DNA from 2 places in the Arthrobacter sp. PAMC25564 genome. Region 2 is predicted to be linked to the other one. Evidence: predicted binding sites of a transcription regulator. Region 2 holds the regulator's gene; the other holds the start of a gene.
The links. The regulator HrcA, encoded in region 2, represses chaperone genes, less so after heat shock. The targets are predictions, from matches to a motif close to TTNGCACTCGNNNNNNNCGAGTGCNAA.
Positions count from the first base shown of each region.

Region 1: groES (co-chaperone GroES) is a predicted target of HrcA. The motif match lies at 8,051-8,077, and genes of this name have one in related genera.

Region 1 covers NZ_CP039290.1:1,611,699-1,632,087, forward strand. The annotation lists gene tsaE (tRNA (adenosine(37)-N6)-threonylcarbamoyltransferase complex ATPase subunit type 1 TsaE) at 1-28, shown strand, start outside; gene tsaB (tRNA (adenosine(37)-N6)-threonylcarbamoyltransferase complex dimerization subunit type 1 TsaB) at 28-699, shown strand; gene rimI (ribosomal protein S18-alanine N-acetyltransferase) at 750-1,217, shown strand; gene tsaD (tRNA (adenosine(37)-N6)-threonylcarbamoyltransferase complex transferase subunit TsaD) at 1,214-2,335, shown strand; gene E5206_RS07405 (glutamate--cysteine ligase) at 2,363-3,514, opposite strand; gene E5206_RS07410 (glycoside hydrolase family 3 N-terminal domain-containing protein) at 3,861-5,393, shown strand; gene E5206_RS07415 (shikimate 5-dehydrogenase) at 5,457-6,266, shown strand; gene E5206_RS07420 (class I SAM-dependent methyltransferase) at 6,276-7,517, opposite strand; gene E5206_RS07425 (hypothetical protein) at 7,574-8,014, shown strand; gene groES (co-chaperone GroES) at 8,238-8,534, shown strand; gene groL (chaperonin GroEL) at 8,614-10,224, shown strand; gene E5206_RS07440 (acyltransferase family protein) at 10,530-12,611, shown strand; gene guaB (IMP dehydrogenase) at 12,817-14,328, shown strand; gene E5206_RS07450 (ABC transporter ATP-binding protein) at 14,393-16,243, shown strand; gene E5206_RS07455 (GuaB3 family IMP dehydrogenase-related protein) at 16,387-17,523, shown strand; gene E5206_RS07460 (glycerol-3-phosphate dehydrogenase/oxidase) at 17,596-19,347, shown strand; gene E5206_RS07465 (PTS sugar transporter subunit IIA) at 19,425-19,913, shown strand; gene E5206_RS07470 (SURF1 family protein) at 20,231-20,389, shown strand, end outside.
Region 2 covers NZ_CP039290.1:2,569,400-2,579,595, forward strand. The annotation lists gene lepA (translation elongation factor 4) at 2-1,855, shown strand; gene hemW (radical SAM family heme chaperone HemW) at 1,858-3,087, shown strand; gene E5206_RS12020 (DUF4870 domain-containing protein) at 3,145-3,564, opposite strand; gene E5206_RS12025 (DUF3097 domain-containing protein) at 3,703-4,551, opposite strand; gene hrcA (heat-inducible transcriptional repressor HrcA) at 4,808-5,821, shown strand; gene dnaJ (molecular chaperone DnaJ) at 5,944-7,071, shown strand; gene E5206_RS12040 (16S rRNA (uracil(1498)-N(3))-methyltransferase) at 7,074-7,859, shown strand; gene E5206_RS12045 (GerMN domain-containing protein) at 7,883-8,770, opposite strand; gene E5206_RS12050 (flavin reductase family protein) at 9,225-9,740, shown strand; gene E5206_RS12055 (PhoH family protein) at 9,927-10,196, shown strand, end outside.

The DNA of each region.
Region 1 (20,389 bases), 950 kb from region 2:
TCCCGCCGCCGCGGAAGGGAACTCCTGATGCTGATCCTCGCCATCGACACCTCCGCCGTGGCCAGCGCCGCCCTCGTTTCCGATGGTGCGACGGAGTCCCGGCTGGGCAGCTTCGCCACCGAGGACACCCGCAGCCACGCGGAAGTCCTGGCACCGGGGATCGAGCGGCTCCTGGCCGAGGCCGGCCTGGCCGGCGCCGACGTCGACGCCATCGTCACAGGGGTGGGCCCGGGCCCCTTCACCGGCCTGCGCTCGGGGATCGTCACCGCCCGCACCCTCGCCTTTGTCTGGAATAAACCGCTGTACGGCGTCATGAGCCTGGACGCGATCGCCCTCGACGTGGCCCGGTCAGCCGAGGCGCCGCCGGAGTTCCTGGTGGCGACCGATGCGCGGCGCAAGGAGGTCTACTGGGCCCGGTACACCCTCACCGGCGCCCGGTTGCCGCGGCTCCTCGATGGCCCGCACGTGGGGTTCGCCGCGGACCTCCCCGGGCTGCCGGTCTATGGCGCCGGGGCCGGGATTTACTCCGGGGTGCTCCACGCCGTCCCCGGATTCAGCGACCGGCAGCCGGAGGCCCTCGGGCTGGGCAGGCTGGCGCTCGCCCGGCTCGCGGCAGGAGAACAGCTGCTGGATTCGACCCCGCTGTACCTGCGCGAGTCCGACGCCCAGGTGCCGGGCCCCCGGAAGCGCGCGCTGTGAGCCGCGCGGAAACGCCGTCTACGGCGCCGGGCACGGTGACGCTGCGGGCCATGGATGTCGCGGACATCCCGGCCGTCCACGAGCTGGAGCGCCGGCTGTTCCCGGTAGACGCTTGGCCCCTGCAGATGTTCTTCGATGAGCTGGCACAACGGGAAACCCGCCGCTACCTCGTCGCGGAGCTCGACGGCGGGATCGTGGGCTACGCCGGGCTGATGTGCATCGAGCCGATCGCGGACGTCCAGACCATCGCCGTCGTGCCGGAACAGGAAGGCAAGGGCATCGGCTCGGCCCTGCTCACCGAGCTCATCAGGGAGGCCCGGCGGCGCCATGCCGAGGACGTGCTGCTGGAGGTCAGGGCGGACAACCCGCGTGCCCAGCGGCTCTATCTCCGCTTCGGCTTCGAACAGATCCATGTCCGGCGCCGCTACTACCGCGACGGCGTCGACGCCCTGATCATGCGGCTCCGGCTGAACGCCCCACCACCGTCCGAGCAGCCCAGGGAAGCAGGCCGCCCATGAACCGCACCCAGCACCGTGACCAGCCGCTGGTCCTCGGCATTGAATCCTCCTGCGACGAGACCGGCGTCGGGATTGTCCGCGGAACGGCCCTGCTGACCAACACCGTGTCCTCCTCGATGGACGAACACGTCCGGTTCGGCGGCGTCATCCCCGAGATCGCCTCGCGCGCCCATCTCGACGCCTTCGTGCCCGCCCTCCGGGAGGCGCTGGCGGAGGCCGACGTCAGGCTGGAGGAGCTCGACGCGATCGCGGTCACCTCCGGGCCCGGACTCGCGGGAGCCCTGATGGTGGGCGTCTGCGCGGCGAAGGCCCTCGCCGTCGCGACGGGCAAGCCGCTCTACGCGATCAACCATCTCGTCGCGCACGTCGGCGTCGGGCTGCTCCAAGCCGATGCCGGCGGCCCGCAGACCGTTACCGGCGCGCTGCCGGCTAACGGTTTGCCGGAGAACCTGGGCGCGCTGCTCGTGTCCGGCGGGCACACCGAAATCCTGCGGGTCCGGAGCATCACGGACGACGTCGAACTGCTCGGCTCCACCATCGACGACGCCGCCGGCGAGGCCTACGACAAGGTGGCCCGGCTGCTGGGCCTGGGTTATCCGGGCGGCCCCGCCATCGACAGGCTGGCGCGCAGCGGCAACGCGAAGGCGATCCGCTTCCCGCGCGGGCTCAGCCAGCCGAAGTACATGGGGACCGCGGAGGAACCCGGCCCGCACCGCTACGACTGGTCCTTCAGCGGGCTCAAGACCGCCGTCGCCCGCTGTGTGGAGCAGTTCGAGGCCCGCGGGGAAGTGGTACCCGTGGCGGATATCGCCGCGGCGTTCCAGGAAGCCGTGGTGGATGTGATCACGTCCAAGGCGGTGCTGGCCTGCCGCGAAAACGGCATTACCGAGGTGCTGCTGGGCGGGGGAGTGGCCGCCAACTCGCGGCTGCGGCAGCTCACCCAGCAGCGCTGCAGCGCGGCCGGGATCCGCCTGACCGTCCCGCCGCTGTCCCTGTGCACCGACAACGGCGCCATGGTCGCCGCGCTCGGCGCCCAGCTGGTGATGGCCGGGGTGGCGCCGAGCGGCATCGGCTTTGCCCCGGATTCCTCCATGCCGGTCACCACCGTCTCGGCCTGAAGCGGTGCTGTGAGGTGAAGGCCCGGCCTAGGCCTCGGGCCCCTTGCGCATCTGCTGGACCAGGTCCAGTACGACGGCGCGCAGGTCGCCTCCGTGCTCTGCCGCCACGCGCCGCTGCCGCTGGTAGCCGGCGCCGCGCTCGATGATCTTCAGCACGTCGGCCAGCTCGGCGCTGCAGCCGAGTTTCACGGCGACGGGTTCAAGCCGGGCGACTGTCTCGCGGATGTGGTCCGTGACGAGCTGCTCGTTGCCTTCGGCATCGAGGATGATGATGGCGTCCAGGCCGTAGCGCGCGGCACGCCATTTGTTTTCCTGCACATGCCAGGGTGGCATGGTCGGTATGGTCCCGCCGTTGTCCAGCAGGGTGGAGAAGTCGTCCACGAGGCACTGGGTCAGCGCTGCAATGGCGCCGACTTCCTCGAGGGTGGCCAGTCCGTCGCAGATGCGCATCTCGATGGTGCCGAAATGGGGGACGGGCCGGATGTCCCAGCGGATTTCGGAGAGCGAGTCGATCACTCCGGTGGTGAACATGTCCTGGGCATAGGACTCGAAGTCCTCCCAGCTGGAGAACTGGAAGGGCAGGCCGGCGGTGGGCAACTGCTGGAACATCAGCGCGCGCTGGGAGGCGTAGCCGGTGTCCTCGCCGCCCCAGAACGGGCTGGAGGCAGAGAGCGCCTGGAACTGCGGGAAGTAGTTCACCAGGCCGTCCAGGACGGGGAGGACCTTGTCCCGGCTGTCGAGGCCGACGTGGACGTGGACGCCGTAGATGACCATCTGGCGGCCCCACCACTGGGTGCGGTCAATGAGCTTGGCGTACCGGGCCTTGTCCGTCACGGGCTGAAGCTGCGGCGGGCTGAAGGGGTGGCTCCCGGCACAGAAGATCTCGACGCCCATGGGGTCGGTGACGTCACGGACCGCCGCGAGGGAACTGCTCAGGTCCGCCTTTGCCTCGGCCACAGTGTTGCAGATCCCGGTGACAAGTTCCACCGTGTTCAGCAGCAGCTCCTGCTTGATGTGCGGGTGCTCGTCGTCCTCGTTCAGTTCGGGATGCCGTGCGGCGACCCCGCGGAGCACTTCCTTGGCCACGGAGGCCAGCTCTCCGGTTTCCGCATCGACGAGGGCGAGCTCCCATTCCACACCAAGAGTTGATTGCCTGGATGAAGCGAAATCAATCTTCATGTGGTCCCTTCACTGTTCGGCTGTCTGTTTCCGCGGCCCTGGCCGACGGTGCCACGGCCAGCGGAACCGGCAATGTCACCATCAGAGGTACTGGCAAAGTCACGAGCGGCGTCGCCGGACAGTTGGCAGGGCAACGGTGGTCCAAGTCTAGTGCAGGGGTACCATCGAGACGGTGGCCAGACGACAGCGAACAAGTGAAAGTGTTCACAAAAGAACTCCGACCGCAGCGGTTTTGATGGCAGTTCTGGGACTGGCCCTCGGAACGGCCTCCTGCTCGGCGCCTCCGCCGCCAGCACCTTCAGGCCGTCCCGCGGCCCCGTCACCACACGGCGTCCCGGATTCCCCGTTGGACACCGGATCCCGGCCGCTCGGCTGGGGACCGGAGCAGCGGGACGCCGACGCGGCCGCCCAGGCCGTGGCCGCCATGAGCCTCGAACAGGAGGCCGGGCAGGTCCTGCTGCCGAACTTTACCGGGCCCGACTATGAGTCCCACGCCGCGACCATCGAGCGCCTGCACCTAGCCGGCTCCATCATCATGGGAGACAACGTTCCCGGAACGCCTGGGGGACAGGTGGACACCGGCGCGATGCAGGGCGTCACCCGCCGGCTCCAGTTGGCGGCTCGGGCGGATGGCCGCGGCTGGCCCGGAATGATCGGCGTCGACCAGGAAGGCGGGGTGGTAGCCAGGCTGCGCGCCCCGCTGACCGAGTGGCCTGCCCCGATGAGCTACGGCGCCGCCGGAAACGGGCCGCTGGCCTCCGGTGCAGGCCAGGCCATGGGCTCGGAACTGGCTGCGCTGGGCTTCAACCTCGACTTCGCCCCCGCCCTGGATGTAACCATGGGCCCCGCAGATCCGACCATCGGGGCGCGGTCGATGTCCGGCAGCGCCGACGCGGCTGCGGAACTCGGCGTCGCCTTCTCCGGGGGGATGCTTGCCTCGGGGCTGCTGCCGGCAGTCAAGCACTTTCCCGGCCACGGCTCGGTAGACGTGGATTCGCATGCCGGTCTCCCCGTCCAGGGTGCGTCCCTGGACCAGCTCCGTGCCAAGGATCTGAAACCCTTCCAGGCGGCCATCAGTGCCGGCCTGCCCATGATCATGACAGGCCACGTCGCCGTGCCTGCGCTCGAACCCGGGGTACCCGCGTCTGTGTCCAAGCCTGCTTATGCGATGCTGCGGGGGATGGGCTTCCACGGCGTGGCGGTGACGGATGCGCTCAACATGGGGGCGGTCCGGAAGCAGTTCCCCAATGACTCCGCCGCTCCGCTGGCGCTCGCCGCGGGTGCCGACCTGCTGCTGATGCCGGCAGATGTGGCCGCAGCCCATGCCGCGATCGTCGGGGCCGTGAAGAGCGGGGCCCTGCCGCCGGAACGGCTGGCCGAGGCCGCGCGGCGGGTGGCCACCATGATGAGCTGGCGTGGCCGCACCGGCGCCCCGGCGGGAACGGCGCCGGGCAGCGGCACGGAGCTGTCGCGGAAGGTCTCCGCGGCTGCGGTCACCGTCCTGGCCGGCCCCTGCCATGGGCGGATGGTGCCCGCGGGCGTGCGTGTAACGGGCGGCTCCGAGGAGGACCGTTCACGGTTCACGGCCGCGGCCCGGAACGCCGGCATCAGCGTCGGCAGCGGGCCGCTCGTTTCCTTGATCGGTTTCGGCGGGGCGGCGGAGCCGGAGGCAGCAGAGGCGGCACCGGCGGACGTTGCCGTTGCCCTGGACGCGCCATGGGCGCTGGCCGGCTCTGCCGCTCCGGCGAAGATCGCCCTGTACGGCCGCAGCCAAGGCGCCTACGACGCGTTGCTGGCAGTCCTTGCGGGACAGGCGGCGGCCCCAGGGAAGCTTCCCGTCGCCGTCGGACCGCAGGGCCCGGGAACAGGTTGTGGCTGACACCGGACCCCGCCGGACTTTGCCGGAGGGTTTAATGGGGTTGTGCCCATACTGAACAAAGATATGACCCTGTGCATCTCGCTCTCGGCCCGGCCGAGCAACAACGGGACGCGTTTCCACAACTACCTGTATGAACAGCTGGGCCTGAACTGGATCTACAAGGCCTTCGCCCCCACGGATCTGGCCCAGGCAGTGGCCGGCGTCCGCGGGCTGGGGATCCGCGGCTGTGCCGTGTCGATGCCGTACAAGGAGGATGTCATCGCCCTTGTCGACGTCTTGGACCCCTCAGCGAAGGCGATAGATTCGGTCAACACCATTGTCAACGACGGCGGGACGCTCACCGCCTACAACACCGACTACACGGCCATCGAACAGCTGCTGCAGCGCAACGCCGTGCCGTCGTCGTACTCGGTGTGGGTGCTGGGCTCCGGCGGAATGGCCAAGGCCACCGTGGCGGCCCTGCGCGACGCCGGGTTCAAGGATGTCACCGTGATCGCCCGCAACGAGGCAGCGGGGCGGGCGCTCGCCGGACTGTACGGCTTCGCGTGGAGTCCGGAACTTCCCGCAAGCGATGGAGGCGGCAGCGCCGACATGCTCATCAACGTCACGCCGGTGGGTATGGCCGGCGGCCCGGACGCCGAGGCGCTGTCCTTCCCACAGGAGGCGATCGACGCTGCCAAGGTGGTGTTCGACGTCGTCGCCCTTCCGGCGGAGACGCCGCTCATCAAGGCTGCCCGGGCAGCGGGCAAGACCGTGATCACGGGAGCGGAGGTGGCCACCATCCAGGCGCTGGAGCAGTTCGTGCTGTACACCGGCATCCGGCCCACCGATGAACAGGTGCGGGCCGCCGAGGAATTCATGCGGGCCCAGTAGCTTCCGGAGCTAGGCCGGCTCCACCGAGATGGCCACCTTGTCCTCGCCGATCCTGGTGAGGACCAGGGTGGCCGTCTTCTTCGCGGCATTCCGGCCTCCGGCCTTAGCTGCGGCCTTCCCTGCGGGGAGCAGCTGCTTGCGCAGCTCTTCCGGGGTGACCGAGGTGCCGCGTTTCTTGATGTCCAGGACGCCGATGCCTTGGTCCCTGACCCAGGCCTTGAGGACCTTGACGTTGAGCGGCATCATCTCCAGGACCTTGTAGGCCCGGGCAAACGGGGTGTCCCTGAGTTCCGGGGCACAGATGTAGGCGATGTGCTCATCGACGAGGTGCCCGTCCAGCTGCAGTGCGACGTCGGCCACCAGGCCGGCGCGGATGACGGCGCCGTCGGGCTCGTACAGGTAGCCCTCCACAGGACCGACGGGGGCCAGCGGGCCGCCGCCGAAGTCCTCGCTGCTAGTCAGCTCCGCTGCCCCCTGCGGTCCCAGCAGGAGCGCTGCCCGCCGGATGCCGGGGCGGCGCACCGCGTTGAACCACAGCGCCACCTCGGTGACGTCCCCGCCCACCGAGACCCACTGGGCTTCGCAGCCCGCCGGGACCGCGTCATGCGGCATGCCCGGGCCCATCTTCACGCCGACGGCGAGGCCGGAGGCGGCCAGCGACTCCACGAATGACAGCGGAGGGGAGAAGTCTTCCGGATCCCAGAGCCGCTTCGTTCCCGAGCTGGAGGTGGTGCGGCGGGCCGGGTCGAGCCAGACGCCGTCGATCCCTTCCAGCGACATGGCGGTGGCATCCGAGTGGACCACGGTGGCGTTCCGGAACGGAATCAGGTTCATGGTTGCACAGGCGGCCGTGGTTTCGTCCACTTCCACCGCGGTGACCTGGATATCCAGGGAGGCCAGCGCCATCGCATCGGCGCCGAGCCCGCAGCCCAGGTCTGCCACATGGCTGATTCCGGCACCGAGGAACCGCTGCGCATGCCGGGCTGCCACCGTGAGCCGGGTGGCCTGCTCCAGGCCGGCCTGGGTGAAGATCATCTGCCGGGCGAACTCGCCGAACTTGGCCTCGGCCCTGGTCCGGAGCCGGGACTGGGTCAGCACTGCCGAGACTAGCTCGGGGGAGTGGCCGGCCTTCCGGAGGGAGGCGTTGAGCCGGAAAGCCTCGTCCTCCCGGTACGGTCCCAGCGACGCCAGCAGCTCCCACCCCTCGGGATTAAGGAGCGGGGCGATCTGGTCCTGCGGTGCGTCAGCCATGGGAACAAGCGTAGTGGAGGCGCTCTTCCCCAGATGCGCCCGCTAGTGTTGACGGCATGGAAGACAGCGGCATCAATGATCAGCGCAGCGACGACAACGGCCTGGCCGGCAACAGCAGCGCAGCGCAGCAGTACGCCGATGGGGACCACCGCAACCACCGGGGGCTTGCCCGGTATGCCCGCCCCGCGCTGATCGCCGGCGGGGTCATCGCCGTCGTCTGCGTTGCGTTGCTGGTCATCATCTTCTTCCTGGATTCCTTCAACGCGACCATCTACTCCGTCGGCGGCAAGGACGTCACGGATGCCACCGACGAGGCGCGGGCGATCCGCGACACGTACGCCGCGGCCCGTCTGGGCGGCATCATCTTCCTGGCCATCGGTGCCGCCCTCGCCGCCGCCGGGGGCCTCGTGCTGTACCGCCACCGGAGTGAGCAGGGCCGGGACGACGACGAAGAGAACGGCGAAGACGTGGACTTTGAGGACCTCGCCGGGCAGTAGCAAAGCACGTCGCGGGCGTTCATCCGGAACGGATTTCTGGCACTCGCCTTGACCGAGTGCTAACTCCTTACATAGAGTCGTCATTAGCACTCTCCCCCGGAGGGTGCTAACACATGAAGAACTGCCCGCCAGGCTTGCTGCCGGCACCGCGACGACGGTTTGCCAGCCCCGGGACCACAGTTCTACTGTCCACGAATTTGCTGACGTAGAAGGAGAGGTCCGAGTGTCGGTCTCTATTAAGCCTCTTGAGGATCGTATTGTTGTCCGCCCGCTCGAAGCAGAGCAGACCACGGCTTCCGGCCTGGTTATCCCGGACTCCGCGCAGGAAAAGCCCCAGGAAGGCGAAGTTGTTGCAGTAGGCCCCGGCCGCTTTGACGACAACGGCAACCGCGTTCCGATTGACGTTGCCGTCGGCGACGTCGTCATCTACTCCAAGTACGGCGGAACCGAAGTCAAGACCGGCGGCACCGAGTACCTCGTGCTGTCCGCCCGCGACGTTCTGGCGATCGTCGTTAAGTAACTTCCCTTGGACCCCCGCGCCGCCGATCCCTCTGACGATGGATCAGTTGCGCGGGGTTCTGTCTTGAAAGGACAAAACCATGGCAAAGCAGCTTGCGTTTAACGACGCTGCCCGCCGGTCGCTTGAAGCCGGCATCGATAAGCTCGCCAACACTGTCAAGGTGACGCTTGGCCCGCGCGGCCGCAACGTCGTGCTGGACAAGAAGTGGGGCGCTCCCACGATCACCAACGACGGTGTCACGATCGCCCGTGAAGTAGAACTGGACGACCCGTACGAGAACCTTGGCGCGCAGCTTGCCAAGGAGGTCGCCACCAAGACCAACGATGTTGCCGGTGACGGCACCACCACCGCCACCGTGCTGGCGCAGGCCCTGGTCAAGGAAGGCCTGCGCAATGTCGCGGCCGGCGCCGCCCCCGGCGAGATCAAGCGCGGCATCGAGGTCTCTGTCGAGGCCGTCGCCGCCCGCCTGCTCGAAAACGCACGCCCCGTCGGCGGCGACCAGGTCGCCAGCGTTGCCTCCATCTCTGCCCAGAGTGACGAGATCGGCGAGCTCCTGGCCGAGGCATTCGGCAAGGTCGGCAAGGATGGTGTGATCACCATTGAGGAATCCTCCACCACGCAGACCGAGCTGGTCCTGACCGAGGGCATGCAGTTCGACAAGGGCTACCTCTCCCCGTACTTCGTCACCGACGCGGAACGCCAGGAAGCAGTGCTCGAAGATGCCCTGATCCTGATCAACCAGGGCAAGATCTCCTCGGTCCAGGAATTCCTGCCGCTGCTGGAGAAGGCGCTGCAGAGCTCCAAGCCGCTGTTCATCATTGCCGAGGACGTCGACGGCGAGGCCCTGTCCACGCTGATCGTCAACCGCATCCGCGGCACCCTGAACGTCGTTGCCGTCAAGGCGCCGGGCTTCGGTGACCGCCGCAAGGCCATGCTGCAGGACATCGCCACCCTCACGGGCGCGCAGGTTGTCTCTGCGGAACTGGGCCTGAGCCTGGACACCGTCGGCCTCGAAGTGCTGGGCACTGCCCGGCGCATCACCGTCACGAAGGACAACACCACCATCGTCGACGGCGCCGGTTCGGCCGAGGACGTCGCAGCCCGGGTTGCCCAGCTGCGTGCCGAGCTGACCCGCACGGACTCGGACTGGGACAAGGAAAAGCTGCAGGAACGCCTCGCCAAGCTGGCCGGCGGCATCGGCGTGATCAAGGTCGGCGCAGCCACCGAGGTCGAGCTGAAGGAAAAGAAGCACCGCATCGAGGACGCCGTTTCCTCCACCCGCGCTGCCCTCGAAGAAGGCATCGTGGCCGGCGGCGGCGCCGCCCTCATCCACGCCCTCAAGGCGCTCGACGAGACCCCCGCCGTCCAGGCTCTCGAAGGTGACGCAGCCGCTGCTGTCGGCATCGTCCGCCGGGCACTGACCCAGCCGCTGCGCTGGATCGCCCAGAACGCCGGCTTCGACGGCTACGTCGTCGTTGCCAAGGTGGCCGAATCCGACAACAACCAGGGCTTCAACGCCAAGACCGGCGAATACGAAGACCTCATCGCTGCCGGCGTCATCGACCCGGTGAAGGTAACGCGTGCGGCCCTCCGCAACGCTGCCTCCATCGCGGCACTGGTCCTCACCACGGAAACCCTCGTGGTCGAGAAGCCTGCCGATGATGACGAGCACGCGGGCCACCAGCACTAACACGGGCCCCCGGCGCCTTCCCTGGCGCCAGCCCGGCAACACAGCTCCAGGACAGGGGGCCGGATCAGCATCAGCTGGCCCGGCCCCCTGTTTTTTGTGCCCCGGGCGCCCGCACCGCGGAATCTCCCCACGTCCGGCAGCGCCGCTGCCGGGTACGACGGCGGGTCCCGGCGACACGCCGCCGGGCACCTCCAGCGATGGGGGATTTCGCACCGGAACCGTCCACGTGGCCGCCCCGACGATTGGCCACAGAAATTACGGTTCGGTAACATTGATGCTTTGGAAGCCGGCCCGAGAGGATTTTTGTGTCGAACGAGCGAGCCGCTTCCAGCCCTGGAACGGCGGATGCGGGCTCATTCTCGGGCCGGAAATCCAGCTACCGCCCCGAAGTCCAGGGCCTCCGCGCCCTCGCGGTCCTCATGGTAGTCACCTATCACGTGTGGCTCGGCCGCGTCTCCGGCGGGGTGGACATCTTCCTTCTTATTTCAGCGTTCCTGATGACGCTCGGCTTCGTCCGGAAGGTCGAAAGCGGGAAACCCCTCCGGCTTCTGGGACACTGGCTGCACTTGCTCAAGCGGCTGCTTCCCGCCGTCGTGGTGGTCATCCTCGGCGTCCTCGCCGGCACGTGGGCCATCCTTCCGCAAAGCCGCTGGCCCGACGTCCTGGACCAGGCCTGGGCTTCCCTGCTCTACCGGCAGAACTGGCTCCTGGCGGACAGCGCCGTCGACTACTATGCGCAGGACCACTCCGGCGCCAGCCCGCTGCAGCACTTCTGGTCGCTGTCCGTCCAAGGCCAGGTCTTCCTGCTCTGGCCGCTCGTGTTTGCCGGCACGGCCCTGCTCCACCGGTTGCTCCGGCACCTGCTCAGGCACCGGTGGGCGGCCAGCTACCGGCTGTTGCTGGCCGCCGCCTTCGGGACAATCTTCGTGGTGTCCCTCGTGTACTCGGTTGACCAGACCGCCGGCAACCAGGGCTACGCCTACTTCGACACGCGCGCGCGGCTCTGGGAGTTCGCCCTCGGCTCCCTGCTGGCGCTGGCGCTGCCCTACCTCAAGCCCGGCAAGGTCCTGAGGGTGGCGCTGGGTTGGACCGGCCTTGCGGCGATGCTGTCCTGCGGGCTGCTGCTGACCGTGGACCGTTCCTTCCCCGGCTTCGTGGCGCTGTGGCCGACACTGGCGGCGGCCGCGATCATCGTCGCCGGGCAGAGTGGCAGCCGCTTCGGTGTGGACCGCCTGCTCAGCTGGAAGCCCCTCGTTTCTTTGGGCGATAACTCCTACGCCCTCTACCTCTGGCACTGGCCGTTGCTGGTCCTGGCCCTTGCGTGGATGGGGATCACGGCCCCGGACCTGGCGCAGGGCCTGATCATCGTCGCGGCCTCGGTCGTGCTGGCCGTACTGACCACCCGGTTCGTGGAGCAGCCAATGCGCGAGTGGCGCTGGCCGGAACGCCGCGTCTGGCGCACCGCCGTCGTCATCGCTGCCTGCGGCACGCTGCTGGCGGGCCCCGTGTCCGTCTGGCAGGGCCAGCTGCTGGCGGACGAGGCGGCAGCCGCGGCGCAGCCCAGGGAACTGACACCCGGGGCCGCCGCCCTGGCGCCCGAGAATGCGGGCAAACCCACGCCGGACGCGAAAATCATCCCGGCTCCGGCCGCGTTGAAGAACGAGTGGGCCGATATCGACGGGCTGTGCACGGACGGGAACGTCCCCGGCGATCCCCTGTTGTCCGGCTGCCTGCAGAACAGCAGGCCGGAAACCGTCACCAAGCGGATCGTGGTGCTCGGCGACTCCCACGCCCAGCAGTACATGGCAGCCCGCGGCCCCATCGCCAGGAGCCACGGCTGGGAGGTCGTCGCCCTGCTGAAGGGCAACTGCCGGTTCGGCGGCGCGACCCCGGACCGTGACGCCGACTGCAACGCCTTCAACAAGGCCAGTGCCGGGTATGTCCTGGAACACCGCCCCGACGCCGTCTTCACCGTGGCGTCCCTGACGCACATCGACGCGCCGTTCGAAACCGAGGTGCCCGGCTACCTTGAGGGCGTCAAACCCTTCACCGACGCCGGCATGGACGTCGTAGGGATCCGTGACAATCCCCGCTTCGGCATCAACATGCCCGAATGCGTCCAGAAGCACGGCCCGGATGCCCCGGACTGCAACGTGCCGCTGCAGGAGTCCCTGGCCGCTTCCTCGCCCCTGGACGCGTACCGGGGCAAGGTGCCGGGGCTGCACCTGATGGACCTGAGCGATTTCATCTGCGCCGGCGGACGCTGCCCCGCCGTGGTGGGCAATGTGTACGTCTACAAGGACGACAACCACCTGACCAAGACGTATGTCCAGACCATGATTCCGATGTTCGAGGAGCGGCTGCTCGCGGCCACGGGCTGGAGCTGACTCCCGCCGCAGGCGCGGTGGCACAGGCAGGGTGACGCGGTCCCGCATGCCGTACCTCACATTCCGCCCCGGAATATGGGGATCGCCGCCAAGGTTCTATTATTTATTCAACACTTCTGCACAGGCCACGCCCGTAATGACGGGCTGGTCATCTGATGCAACCCCTACCCGTGAAACCCTGCAACCCAAGGTAAGAGGCGCACTCATGACCCAGCCCGAACACAACCCCTTCGGCTTCATCGGCCTGACGTATGACGACGTCCTGCTCCTGCCCGGCCACACGAACGTGATTCCCTCCGAAGCGAACACCTCGTCCCGGATCTCCAAGCGCATCACGGTCCAGACGCCGCTGCTGTCCGCCGCCATGGATACCGTCACCGAGTCGCGGATGGCGATCGCCATGGCCCGCCAGGGCGGCCTCGGCGTCGTGCACCGCAACCTCTCCATCGCAGACCAGGCCGACCAGATCGACCGGGTCAAGCGCAGCGAATCGGGCATGATCACCAACCCCGTGACCATCGGCCCCGAGGCAACTCTTGCCGAGCTGGACGAGATCTGCTCGCACTACCGCGTGTCCGGTCTTCCGGTGGTCGACGAGGGCAACCGGCTGCTGGGCATCGTCACCAACCGCGACACCCGCTTCGTGCCGGAGTCCGACCTCCCGATCCGCCTGGTCAGCGACGTCATGACCAAGATGCCGCTCGTCACCGGGCACGTCGGCATCAGCCGCGAGGAAGCCTCGCACAAGCTTGCCACCAACAAGATCGAGAAGCTCCCGCTCGTTGACGAGCAGGGACGGCTCAAGGGCCTCATCACCACCAAGGACTTCACCAAGGCCGAGCAGTACCCGCTCGCGACCAAGGACGAGGAAGGCCGCCTGCGCGTCGGCGCGGCCATCGGATTCTTCGGCGACGGCTGGGAACGCGCCATGGCGCTCGTCGACGCCGGCGTGGACGCCCTCTTCGTTGACACCGCCAACGGGCACTCCCAGGGCGTGCTGGACATGATCCGACGGCTTAAGTCGGACCCCGCCGTCGCGCACGTGGACATCATCGGCGGCCAGGCCGCCACCCGTGAAGGCGCCCAGGCGCTGATCGACGCCGGTGCCGACGGCATCAAGGTCGGCGTCGGCCCTGGCTCGATCTGCACCACCCGCGTCGTCGCCGGCGTCGGCGTCCCGCAGATCACGGCCATCTACGAGTCCGCCAAGGCGGCCATCCCCGCCGGCGTTCCGCTGATCGCCGACGGTGGCCTGCAGTACTCGGGCGACATCGGCAAGGCGCTGGTCGCCGGCGCCGACACCGTCATGCTCGGCTCCCTGCTGGCGGGCTGCGACGAGTCCCCGGGTGACCTGATCTTCGTCAACGGCAAGCAGTTCAAGCTCTACCGCGGCATGGGTTCGCTCGGGGCCATGCAGACCCGCGGCAAGAACACCTCCTACTCCAAGGACCGCTACTTCCAGGCCGACGTCTCCGGCGATGACAAGCTCATCCCGGAAGGTATCGAAGGCCGCGTGGCCTACCGCGGCCCGCTGGCCTCCGTGGCCTACCAGCTGGTCGGCGGGCTCCGCCAAACCATGTTCTACACCGGAGCCCCGACGATCCCCGAACTCAAGGCCCGCGGAAAGTTCGTCCGGATCACCCCGGCTGGCCTGAAGGAATCCCACCCGCATGACATCCAGATGACGGTCGAGGCACCCAACTACGGTTCCCGCTAAGCCCACGGCCGCCAGGCCGGACGCCGCCACTTTTATGGTCACCGGTCAGGACTAGGCTCAATCCATGTCTGAACTCCCGCCCGCGCGTGAGCCCCGGCGCAAGCTTGCGCTGAGGCCCTACGCGCGGGCGGTGGGGCAGGTTCTGCGGGTCAGTTTCCGGGCCTCGCCCGCGGCCGTGGTCATGAAGGTGGCGGGATCGCTGATCTCGGCGCTGTTGCCGCTCGTCACCACGTATTATGCGGCGCTGACCACCACCTCACTCGCGGCAGCCTATTCGGGCAACGCCGCCGCAGGCCAGCAGGCCATCGTCTACGTCATCATCACCGCCGCGCTGGGGCTGTTCTGGGGCGCCTTCAGCAGCGTGGACCGCTACATCCAGCAGCTCATGAGCTTCCGGGTGGGCGCGATCGTGGGCGACCTGATGTACGAGCGCTTCCTGGCCCTCGAGTTCTGGCGGTACGACGACAAGGAAACTGTCGACCTCTACGACCGCGCCAAGCGCTTCTCCGACTCCTACGCGCGGGTCCTGGACCGCATCGCCGCGATCTTCACCCAGGCGGTCTCCGTAATCCTCGCCATCGGGGCGCTCCTGCTGGTCAGCTGGTGGATCGCGGTGATCGTCCTGATCGCGATCGTCCCCAGCGTGTACCTGCAGTTCAGGCTCTCCCGCGAGCAGATCGCCCACTGGAACACCCAGGTCGATTCGCGCCGGCAGCGGCGCATGATCGAAACCAACCTGCTCCGCCCCCAGCACATTGCCGAGATGCGCCTCTACGGGATCGTCGGCTACCTGATGGGACTGCGCTCCCGGCTACGGGACGCCGACGAGAAGCGCCGGCTGGACTTCCAGAAACGCTACATTCCCAAGCAGCTCGCGGCGGATGCCTTGCAGTACGGCGCCGAGGTGGTGTCGCTGATCTGGGTGGTAGGCCAGATCATCGCGCGGGCCCAGCCCGTCGGGCAGTTCCTCTACATCCAGCAGATCGTCAGCCGTGCCCTGTCCACGGCAAACAACCTTGTCTCCTCGCTCAGCTCGATCGACGAGGACCTGGCAAACTTGACGGATTACGAACTGTTCATGGCACTCCCGGTGCATTCCAGCCACGCCCCGCCGCTGCTGCAGGCCCCGAAGACTGTGGAATTGCGGGACATCCGGTTCACCTACACGGGCAGCGAACTCGAGGTCATCAAGGGCATTTCCCTGACCATCCGGGAAGGCCAGCACATTGCAATCGTAGGGGAGAACGGCGCGGGCAAGTCCACCCTGATCCGTATCCTCGCCGGCCTCTACCGGCCGGATTCCGGGCAGGTGCTGCTCGACGGCGTTGACCTCGCCGGCGTCGACGTCAAGTCCTGGCACCGGCATCTCGCAGTGCTCAGCCAGGAGTTCCTCAAATACGAGTTCGCGACGGCAGCGGAGAACATCTTCTTCGGCGACGTGGACGCGCCCCGCGATGACGGCCGGATCCGCAGGGCCGCCGCCGACGCGGAAGCCCTGGAGTTCATCAACAAGCTGCCCAACGGGCTGGACAACCACGTCAGCAACTGGATGGAGGACCCGCGCGGCCGGAAGGGAAGCGGCCTCTCCGGCGGCCAATGGCAGCGGCTCGCGATGGCCCGGAACTTCTACCGCAACGCCCCGTTCATGGTCATGGACGAGCCCACCTCGGCCATCGATGCGCTGGCCGAACACCGGATCTTCACCCGGCTCTTCGCCGACCGCAGCAGCACCATGATCGCCATCAGCCACCGGTTGGCCACGATCGAGAAGGCCGATGTGGTCTACATGCTGGAGGACGGCAGGATCGTGGAACAGGGCACGCACAAGGAACTCGTGGCGCTGCGCGGCCGGTACTTCCGGATGTTCGAATCCCAGCTGACAGCCGTGGAGACCGGTGACGCCAGCGCGGAGTGACGCCGGCAGTGAGCGGTGATTTGCCGGAGATGGCCGCTGTCCTGCGTCGTATTCCGGCCAGATGTGGCAAAGGGGCGAGGGCCGGCTCCGGGAGCCGGGCGGCCCATCGGCATCAGGTCCCTTCACTGGGATAACCTAGAGCAGTGACTTACGAGATTGAGATTGGCCTTGGCAAGCGTGGGCGTCGTGCCTACTCCCTGGATGACCTTGCGATCGTCCCCAACCGGCGTACCCGTGACCCCAAGGACGTGTCCGTCTCCTGGCAGATCGATGCCTACATGTTCGACATGCCGGTCATCGCCGCACCGATGGATTCGGCCATGTCCCCGGAAACCGTCATCGCCCTGGGCCGCCTCGGCGGACTCGGCGTGCTCGACCTCGAGGGCCTGTGGACCCGCTATGAGGACCCGCAGTCCGTCCTGGACGAGATCGCCGCCCTCGCCGACGAGACCAACAGCCCGGCCGTCACCCGCCGCATGCAGGAGCTCTACAAGGCGCCCATCCAGCCCGGGCTGATCACCTCGCGGCTCGCCGAGATCCGCGCCGCCGGGGTCACCGTCGCCGGCTCGCTCACTCCGCAGCGGACCCAGGAACACTACAAGACCGTCGTGGCCGCCGGCGTCGACATCTTCGTGATCCGCGGCACCACCGTCTCGGCCGAGCACGTCTCCAAGGACCACGAACCGCTGAACCTCAAGCAGTTCATCTACGAACTCGACGTCCCCGTGATTGTCGGCGGAGCGGCCGGCTACACCCCGGCCCTGCACCTCATGCGGACCGGTGCCGCCGGCGTCCTGGTCGGGTTCGGCGGGGGAGCCACCACCACCACCCGGCGTGCACTCGGGATCCATTCGCCGATGGCCTCCGCCATCTCCGACGTCGCCGCAGCCCGCCGCGACTACATGGACGAGTCCGGCGGACGCTACGTGCACGTGATCGCCGACGGCGGCATGGGCGTCTCGGGCGACATCGTCAAGGCCATCGCGATGGGCGCCGACGCCGTGATGCTGGGCAGCGCACTGGCCCGCGCCGCGGAAGCCCCCGGCAAGGGCTGGCACTGGGGCCAGGAAGCGCACCACCTCGAACTTCCCCGCGGCGACAGGGTCAACGTGGGCACCGTGGGACCGCTCGAAGAGGTACTCTTCGGGCCCGGACACCACACCAACGGCACATCCAACCTGATCGGTGCGCTGCGCCGTTCGATGGCGACCACCGGCTACTCGGACCTGAAGGAATTCCAGCGCGTCGACGTCGTCGTTTCGCCCTACGCGGGGAACTGAGACCCCTGCCCATCCGGACCACTTGGACGTAGTCTGGTGCCCTACGAGGTTTGATCCGGATGGAGGCGTGAAATGAACAGTTTTCCTGGCGGTTCTCCCGTGCCCGGTGGTGCTCTGGGGCCTGAGCAGCGCGAAGCTTCAATCGCAGTCCTCCAGGGCACCAACGAGCCGGGCAAGGAACTCGACATCCTGATCGTCGGCGGCGGCATCGTCGGCGCAGGCTCCGCCCTGGACGCGATCACCCGCGGGCTGAGCGTCGGCATCGTGGAGGCCAACGACTGGGCCGCGGGCACCTCGTCGCGGTCCTCGAAACTGATCCACGGCGGCCTGCGCTACCTGGAGATGCTCGACTTCGCCCTGGTCAAAGAGGCACTGCACGAGCGCGGACTGATCCTCTCGGTCCTCGCCCCGCACCTTGCCCGGCCTGTCCCGTTCCTGTACCCCTTGACGAGGCCCTTCCTGGAGCGGCCGTATGTCGGCGCCGGGATCGCCCTGTACGACGTCATGTCCATCACTGGCGGGCACAGCCGCGGGGTGCCCTTCCACAAGCACCTGAGCCGCCGCGGGACCCTCCGCGCCGCGCCGAGCCTCAAGGACGACGCCTTCGTAGGGTCCATCCGCTACTACGACGGCCAGGTCGACGACGCCAAATACGTGGCCAACCTCGTCCGCACCGCCGCGCACTACGGTGCCCACGCGGTCAACCAGATGTCCGTCGTGGACTTCCTCCGCGAAGGCGAACGCGTCGTCGGGGCCAAGGTGGTCAACCACGAGGATGGCTCCAGCTTCAACATCCGGGCCAAGCAGGTCATCAACGCCACCGGGGTCTGGACCGACGAGACCCAGGCCATGGTGACGGACCGCGGCCAGCTCAAGGTGCGCGCCTCCAAGGGCATCCATCTCGTGGTGCCCCGGGACCGTGTCCAGTCGACCGTCGGGCTGATCCTGCGGACCGAGAAGTCCGTGCTGTTCGTCATCCCGTGGGGCCGGCACTGGATCATTGGCACCACCGACACCGACTGGCACCTGGACAAAGCCCATCCCGCGGCGTCCAGCAAGGACATCGACTACCTCCTGGAGCACGTTAATAAGGTCCTCAAGCGCCCGCTCACCCGCGAGGACGTCGAAGGCGTCTATGCCGGCCTGCGCCCGCTGCTGGCAGGGGAGAACGAATCCACCGCAAAACTCTCCCGCGAACACGTGGTGGCGCACCCGGTGCCGGGACTCGTCGTCGTGGCCGGCGGCAAGTGGACGACCTACCGGGTCATGGCCAAGGATGCCGTGGACGAGGCGACGCGGAGCATGGACGAGCGTGTCCCGCCCAGCTGCACGGATTCCATTCCGTTGCTCGGTGCCAGCGGCTTCAAGGCCGCGTGGAACAAGCGGAACCGGATGGCGGAGGAGACCGGCGTCCACGTGGCGCGGATCGAGCACCTGCTCAACCGCTACGGCTCCATGGCCGCCGAGGTGCTGGCGCTCATCACCGCAAACCCGGAGCTGGGCGAACCGTTGCCGGGAGCCGATGACTATCTGGCGGCCGAGGCCGTCTACGCCGCCACGCACGAAGGTGCCCGCCACGTGCAGGATGTGCTGACCCGCCGAACCCGGATCTCGATCGAGTCGTGGGACCGGGGTGTCTCTGCCGCCCCCGTAGTCGCTAAACTGATGGCAGACGTTCTCGGCTGGAGCGATGCGCAGCGCGAGGGCGAAATCAAGCACTACCTGGCACGGGTCGACGCCGAACGGCTGAGCCAGCAGCAACCGGACGACGAATCCGCCGACGCAGCACGAATGGGCGTGGAGGATATCGTTCCGTTGCGTTGACAGGCTCCGCCGATCCGTTGCGCTCATCATGAGCGCTCCGGGCGGCGTACACCGTTGCCACTTCGAAGGGACACCACTTGGCGGAACCACTGGACCGGTATGACGCCGGCCTCACCACCCCCGAGATGGTGATCCTGGAGCTTGACGCCACCGACAAACTGGACGCCACGGCCCAGCTCGCGGAACGGATGCATGCCGCGGGCCGGATCTCCGACCTCGAAGGATTCCTCAAGGATGTCAGCGCTCGCGAGCATCAGCTGGCCACCGGACTCCCGGGCGGCATCGGGCTGCCGCACGCCCGCAGCGAGCTCGTGTCGCGGACCTCGATCGCGGTGGGCATCACGAAGTATGGCAAGGCCCTCGACTTCGGCGCCGCTGATGGCCCCGCCACGGTCATCCTGCTGATCGCGACCCCGGCCAGCTCCTTCTCCGACCACCTCGAGGTGCTGGCGACGCTGGCGCGCTCGCTGTCCAAGGAATCGTTCCGCGAGTCGCTGCGCCGGGCCTACGACCCCGAGGTGATCGCCGAACTCATCAACTCCAGCCTGGTGTTCTTCGATCACTAGGGATTGGGGCAGGCCCTTTCGTGTCGACTCCGTCGCCACGCAGGGACCCTGCTGCCCCACTCCGGGGGCAGGCCCTTTCGTGTCGACTCCGTCGCCACGCAGGGACCCTGCTGCCCCACTCCGGGGGCAGGCCCTTTCGTGTCGACTCCGCCGCCACGCAGGGACCCTGCTGCCCCACTCCGGGGGCAGGCCCTTTCGTGTCGACTCCGCCGCCACGCAGGGACCCTGCTGCCCCACTCCGGGGCAGCAGGCCACTCCCGGGACCCGATTCCCAACGCGTTTCGTTGTTCTACACGCCGACGAAGTACGGTTAAGGGGTGCTGAAAACTGCCCTCAAACCCCGCTGGATCGCAGGCCTTGTGTTTGCGATCGCCATTTCGGGGGTCTTTGTGCTGCTGAGCCAGTGGCAGTTCGGCCGCTCGACCCAGTCGGAGGTTCCGGCCAGCACCACGACCGAGGAGCTCAAACCGCTCACC
Region 2 (10,196 bases):
CGTGTCTCCCATGGCCCGCACCGCCCCGGTGCCTGCCGCAACAGATCCGGCCATCATCCGGAACTTCTGCATCATTGCGCACATTGACCACGGCAAATCCACCCTGGCCGACCGGATGCTCCAGTACACCGGAGTCGTCCAGTCCCGTGACATGAAGGCCCAGTACCTGGACCGCATGGACATCGAGCGTGAACGCGGCATCACCATCAAGTCCCAGGCCGTCCGCATGCCCTGGGAGCTCGACGGCACCAGCTACGCCCTGAACATGATCGACACCCCGGGACACGTTGACTTCACCTATGAGGTTTCCCGCTCGCTGGCAGCCTGCGAAGGCGCGGTCCTGCTCGTTGACGCGGCGCAGGGCATCGAGGCCCAGACCCTCGCCAACCTCTACCTGGCGATGGAAAACAACCTCACCATCATCCCCGTCCTGAACAAGATCGACCTCCCCGCGGCCCAGCCCGAGAAGTACGCCGCCGAACTGGCCAGCCTGATCGGCGGCGACCCCGAGGACGTGCTGCGCGTCTCCGGCAAGACCGGCGCCGGCGTCGAACTGCTGCTGGACAAGATCGTCCGCGACCTTCCCGCCCCCACCGGCGATCCGGATGCCCCAGCCCGGGCCATGATCTTCGACTCGGTCTATGACACCTACCGCGGCGTCGTCACCTACGTCCGTGTGGTGGACGGCATGCTGCACCCCCGCGAACGCATCCAGATGATGTCCACCCGCGCTACCCACGAACTCCTCGAGATCGGCGTCAGCTCACCCGAACCCACCCCCTCCAAAGGCCTCGGCGTCGGCGAGGTGGGCTACCTCATCACCGGGGTGAAGGACGTCCGGCAGTCCAAGGTGGGCGACACCGTCACCAACCTGGCCAAGCCGGCCACCCAGTCCCTCCCCGGCTATGCGGATGCCAAGCCGATGGTCTTCTCCGGCCTGTATCCGCTGGACGGTACGGACTATCCCGTGCTCCGCGATGCGCTCGAGAAGCTGATGCTCAACGATGCCGCGCTCGTGTACGAGCCGGAGACGTCCGCCGCGCTGGGATTCGGGTTCCGGGTGGGATTCCTGGGCCTGCTGCACCTGGAAATCACCCGTGAGCGGCTCGAGCGCGAATACAACCTGGACCTGATTTCCACCGCCCCCAACGTGGAATACGAGGTGACCCTCGAGGACAAGAAGGTCATCCACGTCACGAACCCCAGCGAGTACCCCAGCGGCAAGATCGCTGAAGTCCGCGAGCCGATGGTGTCCGCCACCATCCTGGCGCCCAACGAGTATGTCGGCGCGATCATGGAGCTGTGCCAGAGCCGGCGCGGCATCATGGGCGGCATGGACTATCTCTCCGAGGACCGGGTGGAAATCCGGTACCGCCTCCCGCTGGCCGAAATCGTCTTCGATTTCTTTGACATCCTCAAGTCCAAGACCCGCGGCTACGGCTCGCTGGACTGGAAGGCCGACGGCGACCAGGTCGCCGATCTGGTCAAGGTGGACATCATGCTCCAGGGCGAACAGGTGGACGCCTTCTCCGCCATCACGCACCGTGACAAGGCCTACGCCTACGGTGTGATGATGACCGGCAAGCTGCGCGAACTCATTCCGCGGCAGCAGTTCGAGGTGCCCATCCAGGCCGCCATCGGATCGAGGATCATTGCCCGCGAAAGCATCCGGGCCATCCGCAAGGACGTCCTGGCTAAGTGCTACGGCGGTGACATCACCCGAAAGCGCAAGCTGCTGGAGAAGCAGAAGGAAGGCAAGAAGCGCATGAAGATGGTGGGCCGCGTCGAGGTGCCCCAGGAAGCCTTCATCGCCGCCCTCACAACGGACGAATCCAAGGACAAGGCCAAGAAGTAGCCATGCCGAGCGTTCTTCCCCTGGGCGACCCGGCGCCGTCGGACGGGCTGCTGCCCGCCCAGGCGGTGGAGGGCGCCACCGGGCGGGCCTTCGGGCTCTACGTCCACATCCCGTTCTGCGCCGTCCGCTGCGGGTACTGTGATTTCAACACGTACACGGCCACCGAACTGGGCGGCGGGGCATCCCAGGACGCCTACGCCACCACAGCCATCGCGGAGGTGGACTTCGCCGCCCGGGCGTTGCAGGGCTCCGGCCTGCCGGAACGGCCCCTCGGGACCGTGTTCTTCGGCGGGGGAACGCCGACACTGCTGCCGGCCGGGGACCTGGCCCGTATCCTGGCAGCCGCCGTCGCGGCGTGGGGCCTGCAGCCCGGCGCCGAGGTCACCACGGAAGCGAACCCGGATTCTGTCACGCCCGAATCGCTGCAGCTGCTCGCCGACGCCGGCTTCACGCGCGTCTCCTTCGGCATGCAGTCCGCCGTTCCGCATGTCCTGAAGGTCCTCGACCGCACCCATACCCCGAGCCGGGTTCCCCGGGCGGTGCAGTGGGCCAGGGACGCCGGCCTCGCCGTCAGCCTGGACCTGATCTACGGCACCCCGGGGGAGTCCCTGGCCGACTGGCGCTGCTCGCTGGAGACCGCGCTGTCCTACGGTCCGGACCACATCAGCGCCTACGCGCTGATCGTCGAGGACGGCACCAAGCTCGCCGCCCGGATCCGCCGCGGCGAAGTGCCCGGAATCGACGACGACGACCACGCCGCCAAGTACGAACTTGCCGACGAACTGATCACCGCCGCCGGCCTGGGCTGGTACGAGGTCAGCAACTGGTCCCGCACGCCGGAGCAGGCCTGCCGGCACAACCTCGCCTACTGGCGCGGGGACGACTGGTGGGGGATCGGTCCGGGCGCGCACTCACACGTCGGCGGTGTCCGCTGGTGGAACGTCAAGCACCCCACCGCATATGCGGGACGGCTCGGTTCAGGCGTGTCGCCCGCCGCCGGACGGGAAACGCTCGACGCCGAAACCCGCAACGTGGAGCGCGTTATGCTCGAGGCCCGGCTCAACTCGGGGCTGGAGACCGCAGGGCTGGGGGATACCGGACGCCATGCCGTCGCCGGGCTCATCGCCGACGGCCTCGTGGACCCGGCCGTGGCTTTCAAGGGCCGCCTGGTCCTCACGCTCAAGGGCAGGCTCCTCGCCGACGCCGTCGTCCGCAGGCTCCTGCCGGACTGACCCGGCCGGCCGGCGGCACGCCTGGGGAACAGCGCCCCCGGGGAGTTGGCGGCGGCCCTACTTGATCCAGCGCAGGTTGAACTCGTAGCGGTGCGGCTGGCCACGGTTGACGTGGATGCCCGCCGCGACGGAGAAACACGTGACCGCAATCCAGATCACGGTGGCCAGGACCGCGAAGAGGTTGCCCACCACCGGCAGGAACACCAGGATGTTCGCCAGCACCGCGGCAATCGTGGGCGGAAGCGTGAAGTTGAGCGCTTCCTTGGACTCCTGGGCCGTGAACGGGCCGCGGTCCTTGAAAATCAGATAGATCAGCAACGACGGTACACAGCCAAGGATTCCGCCAAAGTGCGCCAGGGTGGCCCACTGCCGGTCCTCGTTTGCCGTCAGCGGCAGCGCATTTGCGGGAACGCCATGGTACGGGGGCTGGCCATGGCCGGCCTGGTGGCCCGTGTGTTCGCGTGCGTCATCTGCCACGGTTACATCCTTCGGATTGCGGTGGTGCGTTGGTGCCTGGGAGAGCCGGGCCCCGCATGGAGCCGCCGTACCAAGAATACTTGCCTGGGCGTGAAAAGTGGATCGGGCCCGGCCGTGATGGTGCGCCGGGCGGAATGCCTAGGGCACGGTGAGGAAGTCGATGACCTCCTCCACCCGGCCCAGCAGGGAAGGTTCGAGGTCGGCGTAGCTGCGGACAGCGCCGAGGAGCTTCTGCCAGCCCAGCCCGATGTCCTCCTTGGTGCTGTGCGGCCAGCCGAAGGCCGTCAGGATGCCGGTCTTCCAGTCCATCCCGCGCGGGATCACCGGCCACTGCTCAATGCCCAGGACTGCGGGGCGGATGGCCTGCCAGACGTCCACATAGGGGTGGCCCACGATCAGCACGTTCCCTGCGGCGCCAGGGGAGGCCATGACCGCGGCCGCAATCCTGGATTCCTTGGAATCCGGCACAAGGTGGTCCACCAGCACCCCGAGCCGCCGGCCCGGGCCCGGGCGGAAGGCCGCCACGGCGCCGGCGAGGTCATCAATGCCGTGCAGCGGCTCGACCACAATGCCTTCCACCCGGAGGTCGTCGCCCCAGACCCTTTCGACGAGTTCGGCGTCGTGTTTGCCTTCCACCCAGATCCGGCTGGCCTTCGCCACCTGGGCGCGCTGGCCCTCAACCCGGACCGATCCCGAGGCAGTGCGGGTGGGAGCGGGGGCCGGGTTCTTCCGGGGTGCCGGGGGCATCAGGCGGATGGGCTGGCCGTCCAGCAGGAAACCGAAACCCAGCTGGAAGGACCGGGACTTGCCCCGGCGGTCCTCGAGGGCCACGACATGCATCCCGCCGGACTTCTCGACGCGCGTGACCGCGCCGACCCAGCCGGTCTGCACTTCCTCGAGCACCATGTCCCGTTCCACCGGAACCTCGGGGAGTTGCGTCTTGGCGGGAGCGGACAGGTCCTGGGGTCCCCAGTTCTGGTACGACATCTCTTACACACTGCTTTGCACTCGGAATGTACGGCGGTCAGGGAAACGATCGAGGGGCGGCCGGGCTGTGCCCGGAAACAGCTACGCCCGGAAACACCAGCCCGGGAGTAACGCCCGGAGCGAATCCAATGCTAACAACGCGGCGACTCATATTAGACTGGTTAGCACTTAGGTATGTCGAGTGCTAACCGCGGGCCGCTTTTACCGGCAGGCGGCGGGCGGCACCGCATGCGGGAAAGCCGATTGGAGGTGGAGCGTGAGCGAACCGCGCAAACTCGAAGTGCTGCGCGCCATCGTGGAGGACTACGTCCATTCCCGCGAGCCCGTTGGCTCCAAGGCACTCGTTGAACGGCACCACCTCGGCGTGTCCAGCGCCACCATCCGCAACGACATGGCCGCCTTGGAAGACGAGGGACTGATCACGGCCCCGCACACCAGTGCCGGACGGATCCCCACGGACAAGGGCTACCGGCTCTTCGTGGACCAGATTTCGGCGGTCAAGCGGCTTTCCCCCGCGGAACGCCGTGCGATCCAGGCGTTGCTGGAGGGCTCGGACGACCTCGACGACGTGCTGGACCGGACCGTCCGGCTGCTCGCGCAGCTGACCAACCAGGTCGCCGTCGTGCAGTATCCGCATCTGAGCCGCGCCCGCGTGCGGCATATCGAATTTGTGCTGCTCGCGCCCCGGAAGGTGCTGGCCGTGCTGATTGCGGATACCGGCAAGGTGGAACAGCGCATCATCGACATCGGCCGGGACCTGCCCGACGACGCCCTCGCGGAGCTGCGGAACCAGTTCCTCGGCAGCCTGTCCGGCACCCCGCTGAACCTGCTGCCGCAGAACCTGCAGGCCGTCGTCGCGAGCTGCCAGCCGGTCCGGCGCGCCGCGGCCCAGTCGCTGGCCCGCGGCCTCGAAGCCCTTGCCGCCAGCAGCCGCGAAGAGCGCATGGTGATGGCCGGGACGGCGAACCTTGCCCGTTCCAACGTTGATTTCCCGCTGAGCATCGGCCCGGTGCTCGAAGCGCTGGAAGAGCAGGTGGTCATGCTCCGCCTGCTCAGCGAGATGGCCGAGGACCCGCGCGGCGTGACGGTGAGCATCGGACGGGAAAACCCGTATGACGGGCTGGCCGAGGCCTCCGTGGTCGCGACGGGTTACGGCCCGGATGCCACGGCCAAGGTCGGCGTGCTGGGCCCCACGCGGATGGACTATCCAACCACCATGGCGGCCGTCCGTGCGGTGGCCCGCTACCTTTCGAGGATCCTCGGACCCTGAAGAACCGGCCCTGAAGCGCCGGGACGGCTCAGCCGGCAGCGCCGCGGGCCGTCGCACACTGGACTTTTTGCCCCTTACCGGCAGTACAACACCGGCAGTACAACGAGGAAGAGAAACGAACTTTGAGCAGCCATTACGACGTTCTTGGAGTCTCCCGCGAAGCGACGGGGGAAGAGATCAAAAAGGCTTACCGCAAGCTGGCACGGAACCTGCACCCGGACGTGAACCCCGGGGATGATGCCTCTGACCGTTTCAAGGCGGTCACGCACGCCTACGAGGTGCTGTCCGATCCGCAGAAACGCCGGATCTACGACACCACCGGCAATGAAAACGGCACCGACAACGGCTTCGGCGGCGGCAGCTACTCCGGCCAGGGCTTCGCCTTCCAGGACATCTTCGAGACCTTCTTCGGCGCCGGCGGCCAGTCCGGCCCGGCGTCCAGGGTCCGCCGCGGCCAGGACGCCCTGATCAGCGTGCGGATCGACCTGCGTGACGCCGTGTTCGGCGTCAACAAGAAGCTCGAAGTCGACACCGCCGTCACCTGCCCCACCTGCGAAGGCTCCTGCTGCCGCGATGGCAGCCACCCGGAACGCTGCGACATCTGCGGCGGCAGCGGCCAGGTCCAGCGAGCCGTCCGCTCCATCCTCGGCCAGGTCATGACCACCGCCCCCTGCGGCACCTGCGAGGGCTTCGGCACGGTCATCAAGGATCCCTGCAACGAGTGCAGCGGCCAGGGCCGGATCCGCAGCCGCCGTTCCCTGACCGTCAAGGTTCCGGCCGGCGTCGCCACCGGAACGCGCATCCAGCTTTCGGGTCAGGGCGAGGCGGGCCCCGCCGGCGGCCCCGCCGGCGACCTCTACGTGGAGATCCGGGTCAACAACGACGCCACCTACGTCCGCGAGGGCGATGACCTGCACGCCAGCCTCAACATTCCGATGACGGCCGCCGCCCTCGGCACCGAGCTCAGCCTCGACACCTTCGACGGTCCGCAGGAGATTGATGTCAAGGCTGGTACCCAGTCCGGCGAGGTCATCACCCTGCGCGGACTCGGCGTCACCCACCTGCGCGGCTACGGCCGCGGAGACCTCAAGGTCCACCTCCAGGTGGATACCCCGGCCAAGCTCGACGGCGCCCAGGAAGACCTGCTCCGGCAGCTCGCCAAGCTGCGCGGCGAACAGTTCACCGAGGGCAAGCTCGCCGCCAGCGGCGGCGTGTTCGCCAAGCTCCGGGACCGGCTCGGGAACCTGTAGCGGTGAGCAACCCGGTCTTCTTCACCGCCCCAGGGACCCTCGATGCGCAGGTCCCCGGTTCGACCTTCCGCCTGGAGGGAGCCGAGGCCCGCCACGCGGTCACCGTAAAGCGTCTCGCCGTCGGTGAGACTGTGGACGTCGCCGACGGCGCGGGCAAGCGGCTCACCGGCACCGTGACCGCCGCCGCACCCGGCGCGTTGACCGTGGAGTGCGCGGACCTCGCCGTGGAACCCCGGCCTGATGTCCGGCTGGTCCTCGTGCAGGCCCTCGCCAAGGGCGACCGCGACGAGCTCGCGGCCGAGACCGCCACCGAGCTGGGCATCGACGCGGTCGTCCCCTGGCAGGCGGAGCGTTCCATCGTCCGGTGGAAGGCCGAGCGGGCCGTGAAGGCCCACGCCAAATGGCAGTCGGTCGTCACGGCTGCTGCGAAACAGGCGCGGCGGGCCTGGATCCCGGAGGTGCGGGCCGCCGTCGACGGCCCCGGCCTGCAGGCGGCCGTGGCCGCCGCGGACCTCGCGGTCATCCTGCACGAAGATGCCGTACGGCCCCTGCGCCAGGTGCTCGAGGCCTGGGCGGACGGTCCGGGGTCCGACGGCGGCAACCCCGCCGGGCTGCCACGGGAAGTCCTGCTGATTGTGGGCCCGGAAGGTGGCATCAGCCCGCGGGAGGTGACGCGGCTGTGCGACGCCGGTGCCGTCACGGCGTTACTGGGCCACCACGTGCTGCGCTCATCCACCGCCGGACCCGCCGCGACCGTGCTGGCGAGCGATATCCTGGGCCGCTGGTAGCGGGGCCGGGCGGTTCCTGACGGCTACTTGACGGTGAAACCGCGGGTGTCGACATTGAGATCCTGGGCCGGGTTCCCCGCTTCGAGCTGGGACACGCGGACCTCGTAGTTTCCCGGGCCGAGGCTCGCCGAGATGTTGAACACGCCAGACTGGGCGGTGTCGCTGGCTGCGGCGGCGGTGCCGTTCAGATAGGGGGCCTTCACACTGCCATCGACCCGCAGGATCTCCCAGCGCAGTTTCCCGCCCGGAACGGTGCTCCGGCCGGTGATCCTGACGGTGCCGTCGTCCACCGACGTCCCTTCCTGGGGATCAATGATCCACACGGGAGCGACCATCCCCACGCCCCGGGAGGTCGGCGAGCCCAGCCGGACATGGTTGAAGGCGACGTAGTCGGTGTGCCCGTCAACGAGCACCACCACCTGTATCTGCTGCCCCGAGTCGATAAGTCCTGCGCTGGCCGCGGCCGCAGTGGCGGTGTAGACAAGCTGCTGGACGGCGTGCTCGGCCATCGCCGCATCCACATTGGAGTTGAAGGCGTCAGCGGACACGTCCACGGTAATCACATTCTTGCCGGAAATGGAGGTGGCCAGTTTCTTCGGGTTCTGCCACGGCGTGAAGTAGTCCGGGTCGAGCGGTTTCTGGGACATCATCACCTTCAGGGCCCGCGTGACGGGGTTCTCCTGTTCGGGCACATCACGGAACTCGCGGTAGAGGAATACGTTGTCATTGCTCCGGCCAATCCAGTAGACCGGGGCTTTGTTGGAGGCCTGGGTGGTTTCCAGCGGTGCGCTGGTGGTCGGTGCGCCGGCGGATGCCGAGGCGGGAATGAGTTCGGACGGGCTGCCGGAGTTCGTGATGCCGCCCTGCGGCGTCGCCACGCAGCCGGACAGCACAAGGGTGGCAGGCAGCATCAGCGCCAGCGCGACGCCGCGGACGCGGCCCGCAACTGACTGATCAACTCCACGCTGCCTGATGCCATTGTCCCTTCGCGTACAGCCGCGGTCAGCGGCGATGATCCGTTTCCAGCCGTCGAAGACGGCCCGCGGCCGCCCGTCTTTCCCTTCCGGGAGACCGGCCGGGCGGCCGTGGGGCCAGCCGGATTCCAGCATGGCATACGGACCCGGCGCGAAACCGCGGATTCGGCCGGCCGCCCGGAACTGCAACGGGAACGATATGCGGCCGATGCGAAGTTGAGACAAAGTGTCGGCCGGCACCGCCCCGCCGGCGGCTGCCCACGAGCGGATTCTTACGTCATGTTTCGGGCCGTGACGTGTTGCGTCGCTGCGCGACTGTGCGTTTCAGCCGGGGTTGCGAAGCTGCGCCCGGGGTGGTTGATTGGGGCTACAAGCGTTGTAAGGACTCGCCATGACGGAACACTCCGACCTCAGCCCGAAGAACCTCCGCCACATTCCCGGACACTTCGCCAGCGGGCTGACGGTGATCACGGCAGCAACAAAGCACGGGCCGGCGGGGTTTACCTGCCAGCCCTTCTCATCCGTGTCGTTGGAGCCGGCCCTGGTCACTTTCAGCCCGGCACGGACCTCCAGCACATGGCCGCTGCTGCGCCAGGCCGGCCGGTTCACCGTGAACATCCTCCCGGCTGAACACCAGCACCTGGCGGCGCAGTTCGCCCGTTCCGGAGCGGACAAGTTCGCCGGTGTCGGCCATTCGCCGTCGCCGCTGGGCAACCCGGTCCTGGATCTGGCGCTGGGGTGGGTCGATTGCGAACTGCACCAGGAGTACGACGGCGGCGACCACACCATTGTTGTGGCGGCCGTCCGGGCCCTGGGCGCCCGCACCGACGCCGAGCCCCTGCTCTTCTACAAGGGCAGCCATGTTGGCGTCCGGTCCCAGGCCGGGGCGCTGGAGAGCGTGGCATGACCATGCCTGGGCAGCCATCCGGCCGCGGGGGCCGCCGGATCCCGGCCGGCGTCGGGATCGCCGTGCTGGCGTAAGATGGAAGGACCCGCTGTACCCGGAACCAAACGGCACGCACCGCCGTCGGACCGGACCAGGGGGCAGACCATTTCCGAACTGGAGGGGACCAGAGGCCCGCGGGCCAACACCATGACTGAAGCAACGAACGGCAAGGCCCGGATCAGCGCCGGAGGGCGCACCGCAGGTGAATTTCCCCACTCCCTACCAGGGCTGCGGACGGAGGTGGTCCTGTTCGATGACTCCGATCAGATGGTCCAGTCCCTCGGCAGCCATGACGAAGCCTTGCGTTTCATCGAAGGGCAGTTCCCGGCCGTCGACTTCCATGTCCGCGGGAACGAGCTCTCGATCAGCGGGCCGGCCGCCGATGTGCCGCGGATCATGCGCCTGCTCAACGAAGTG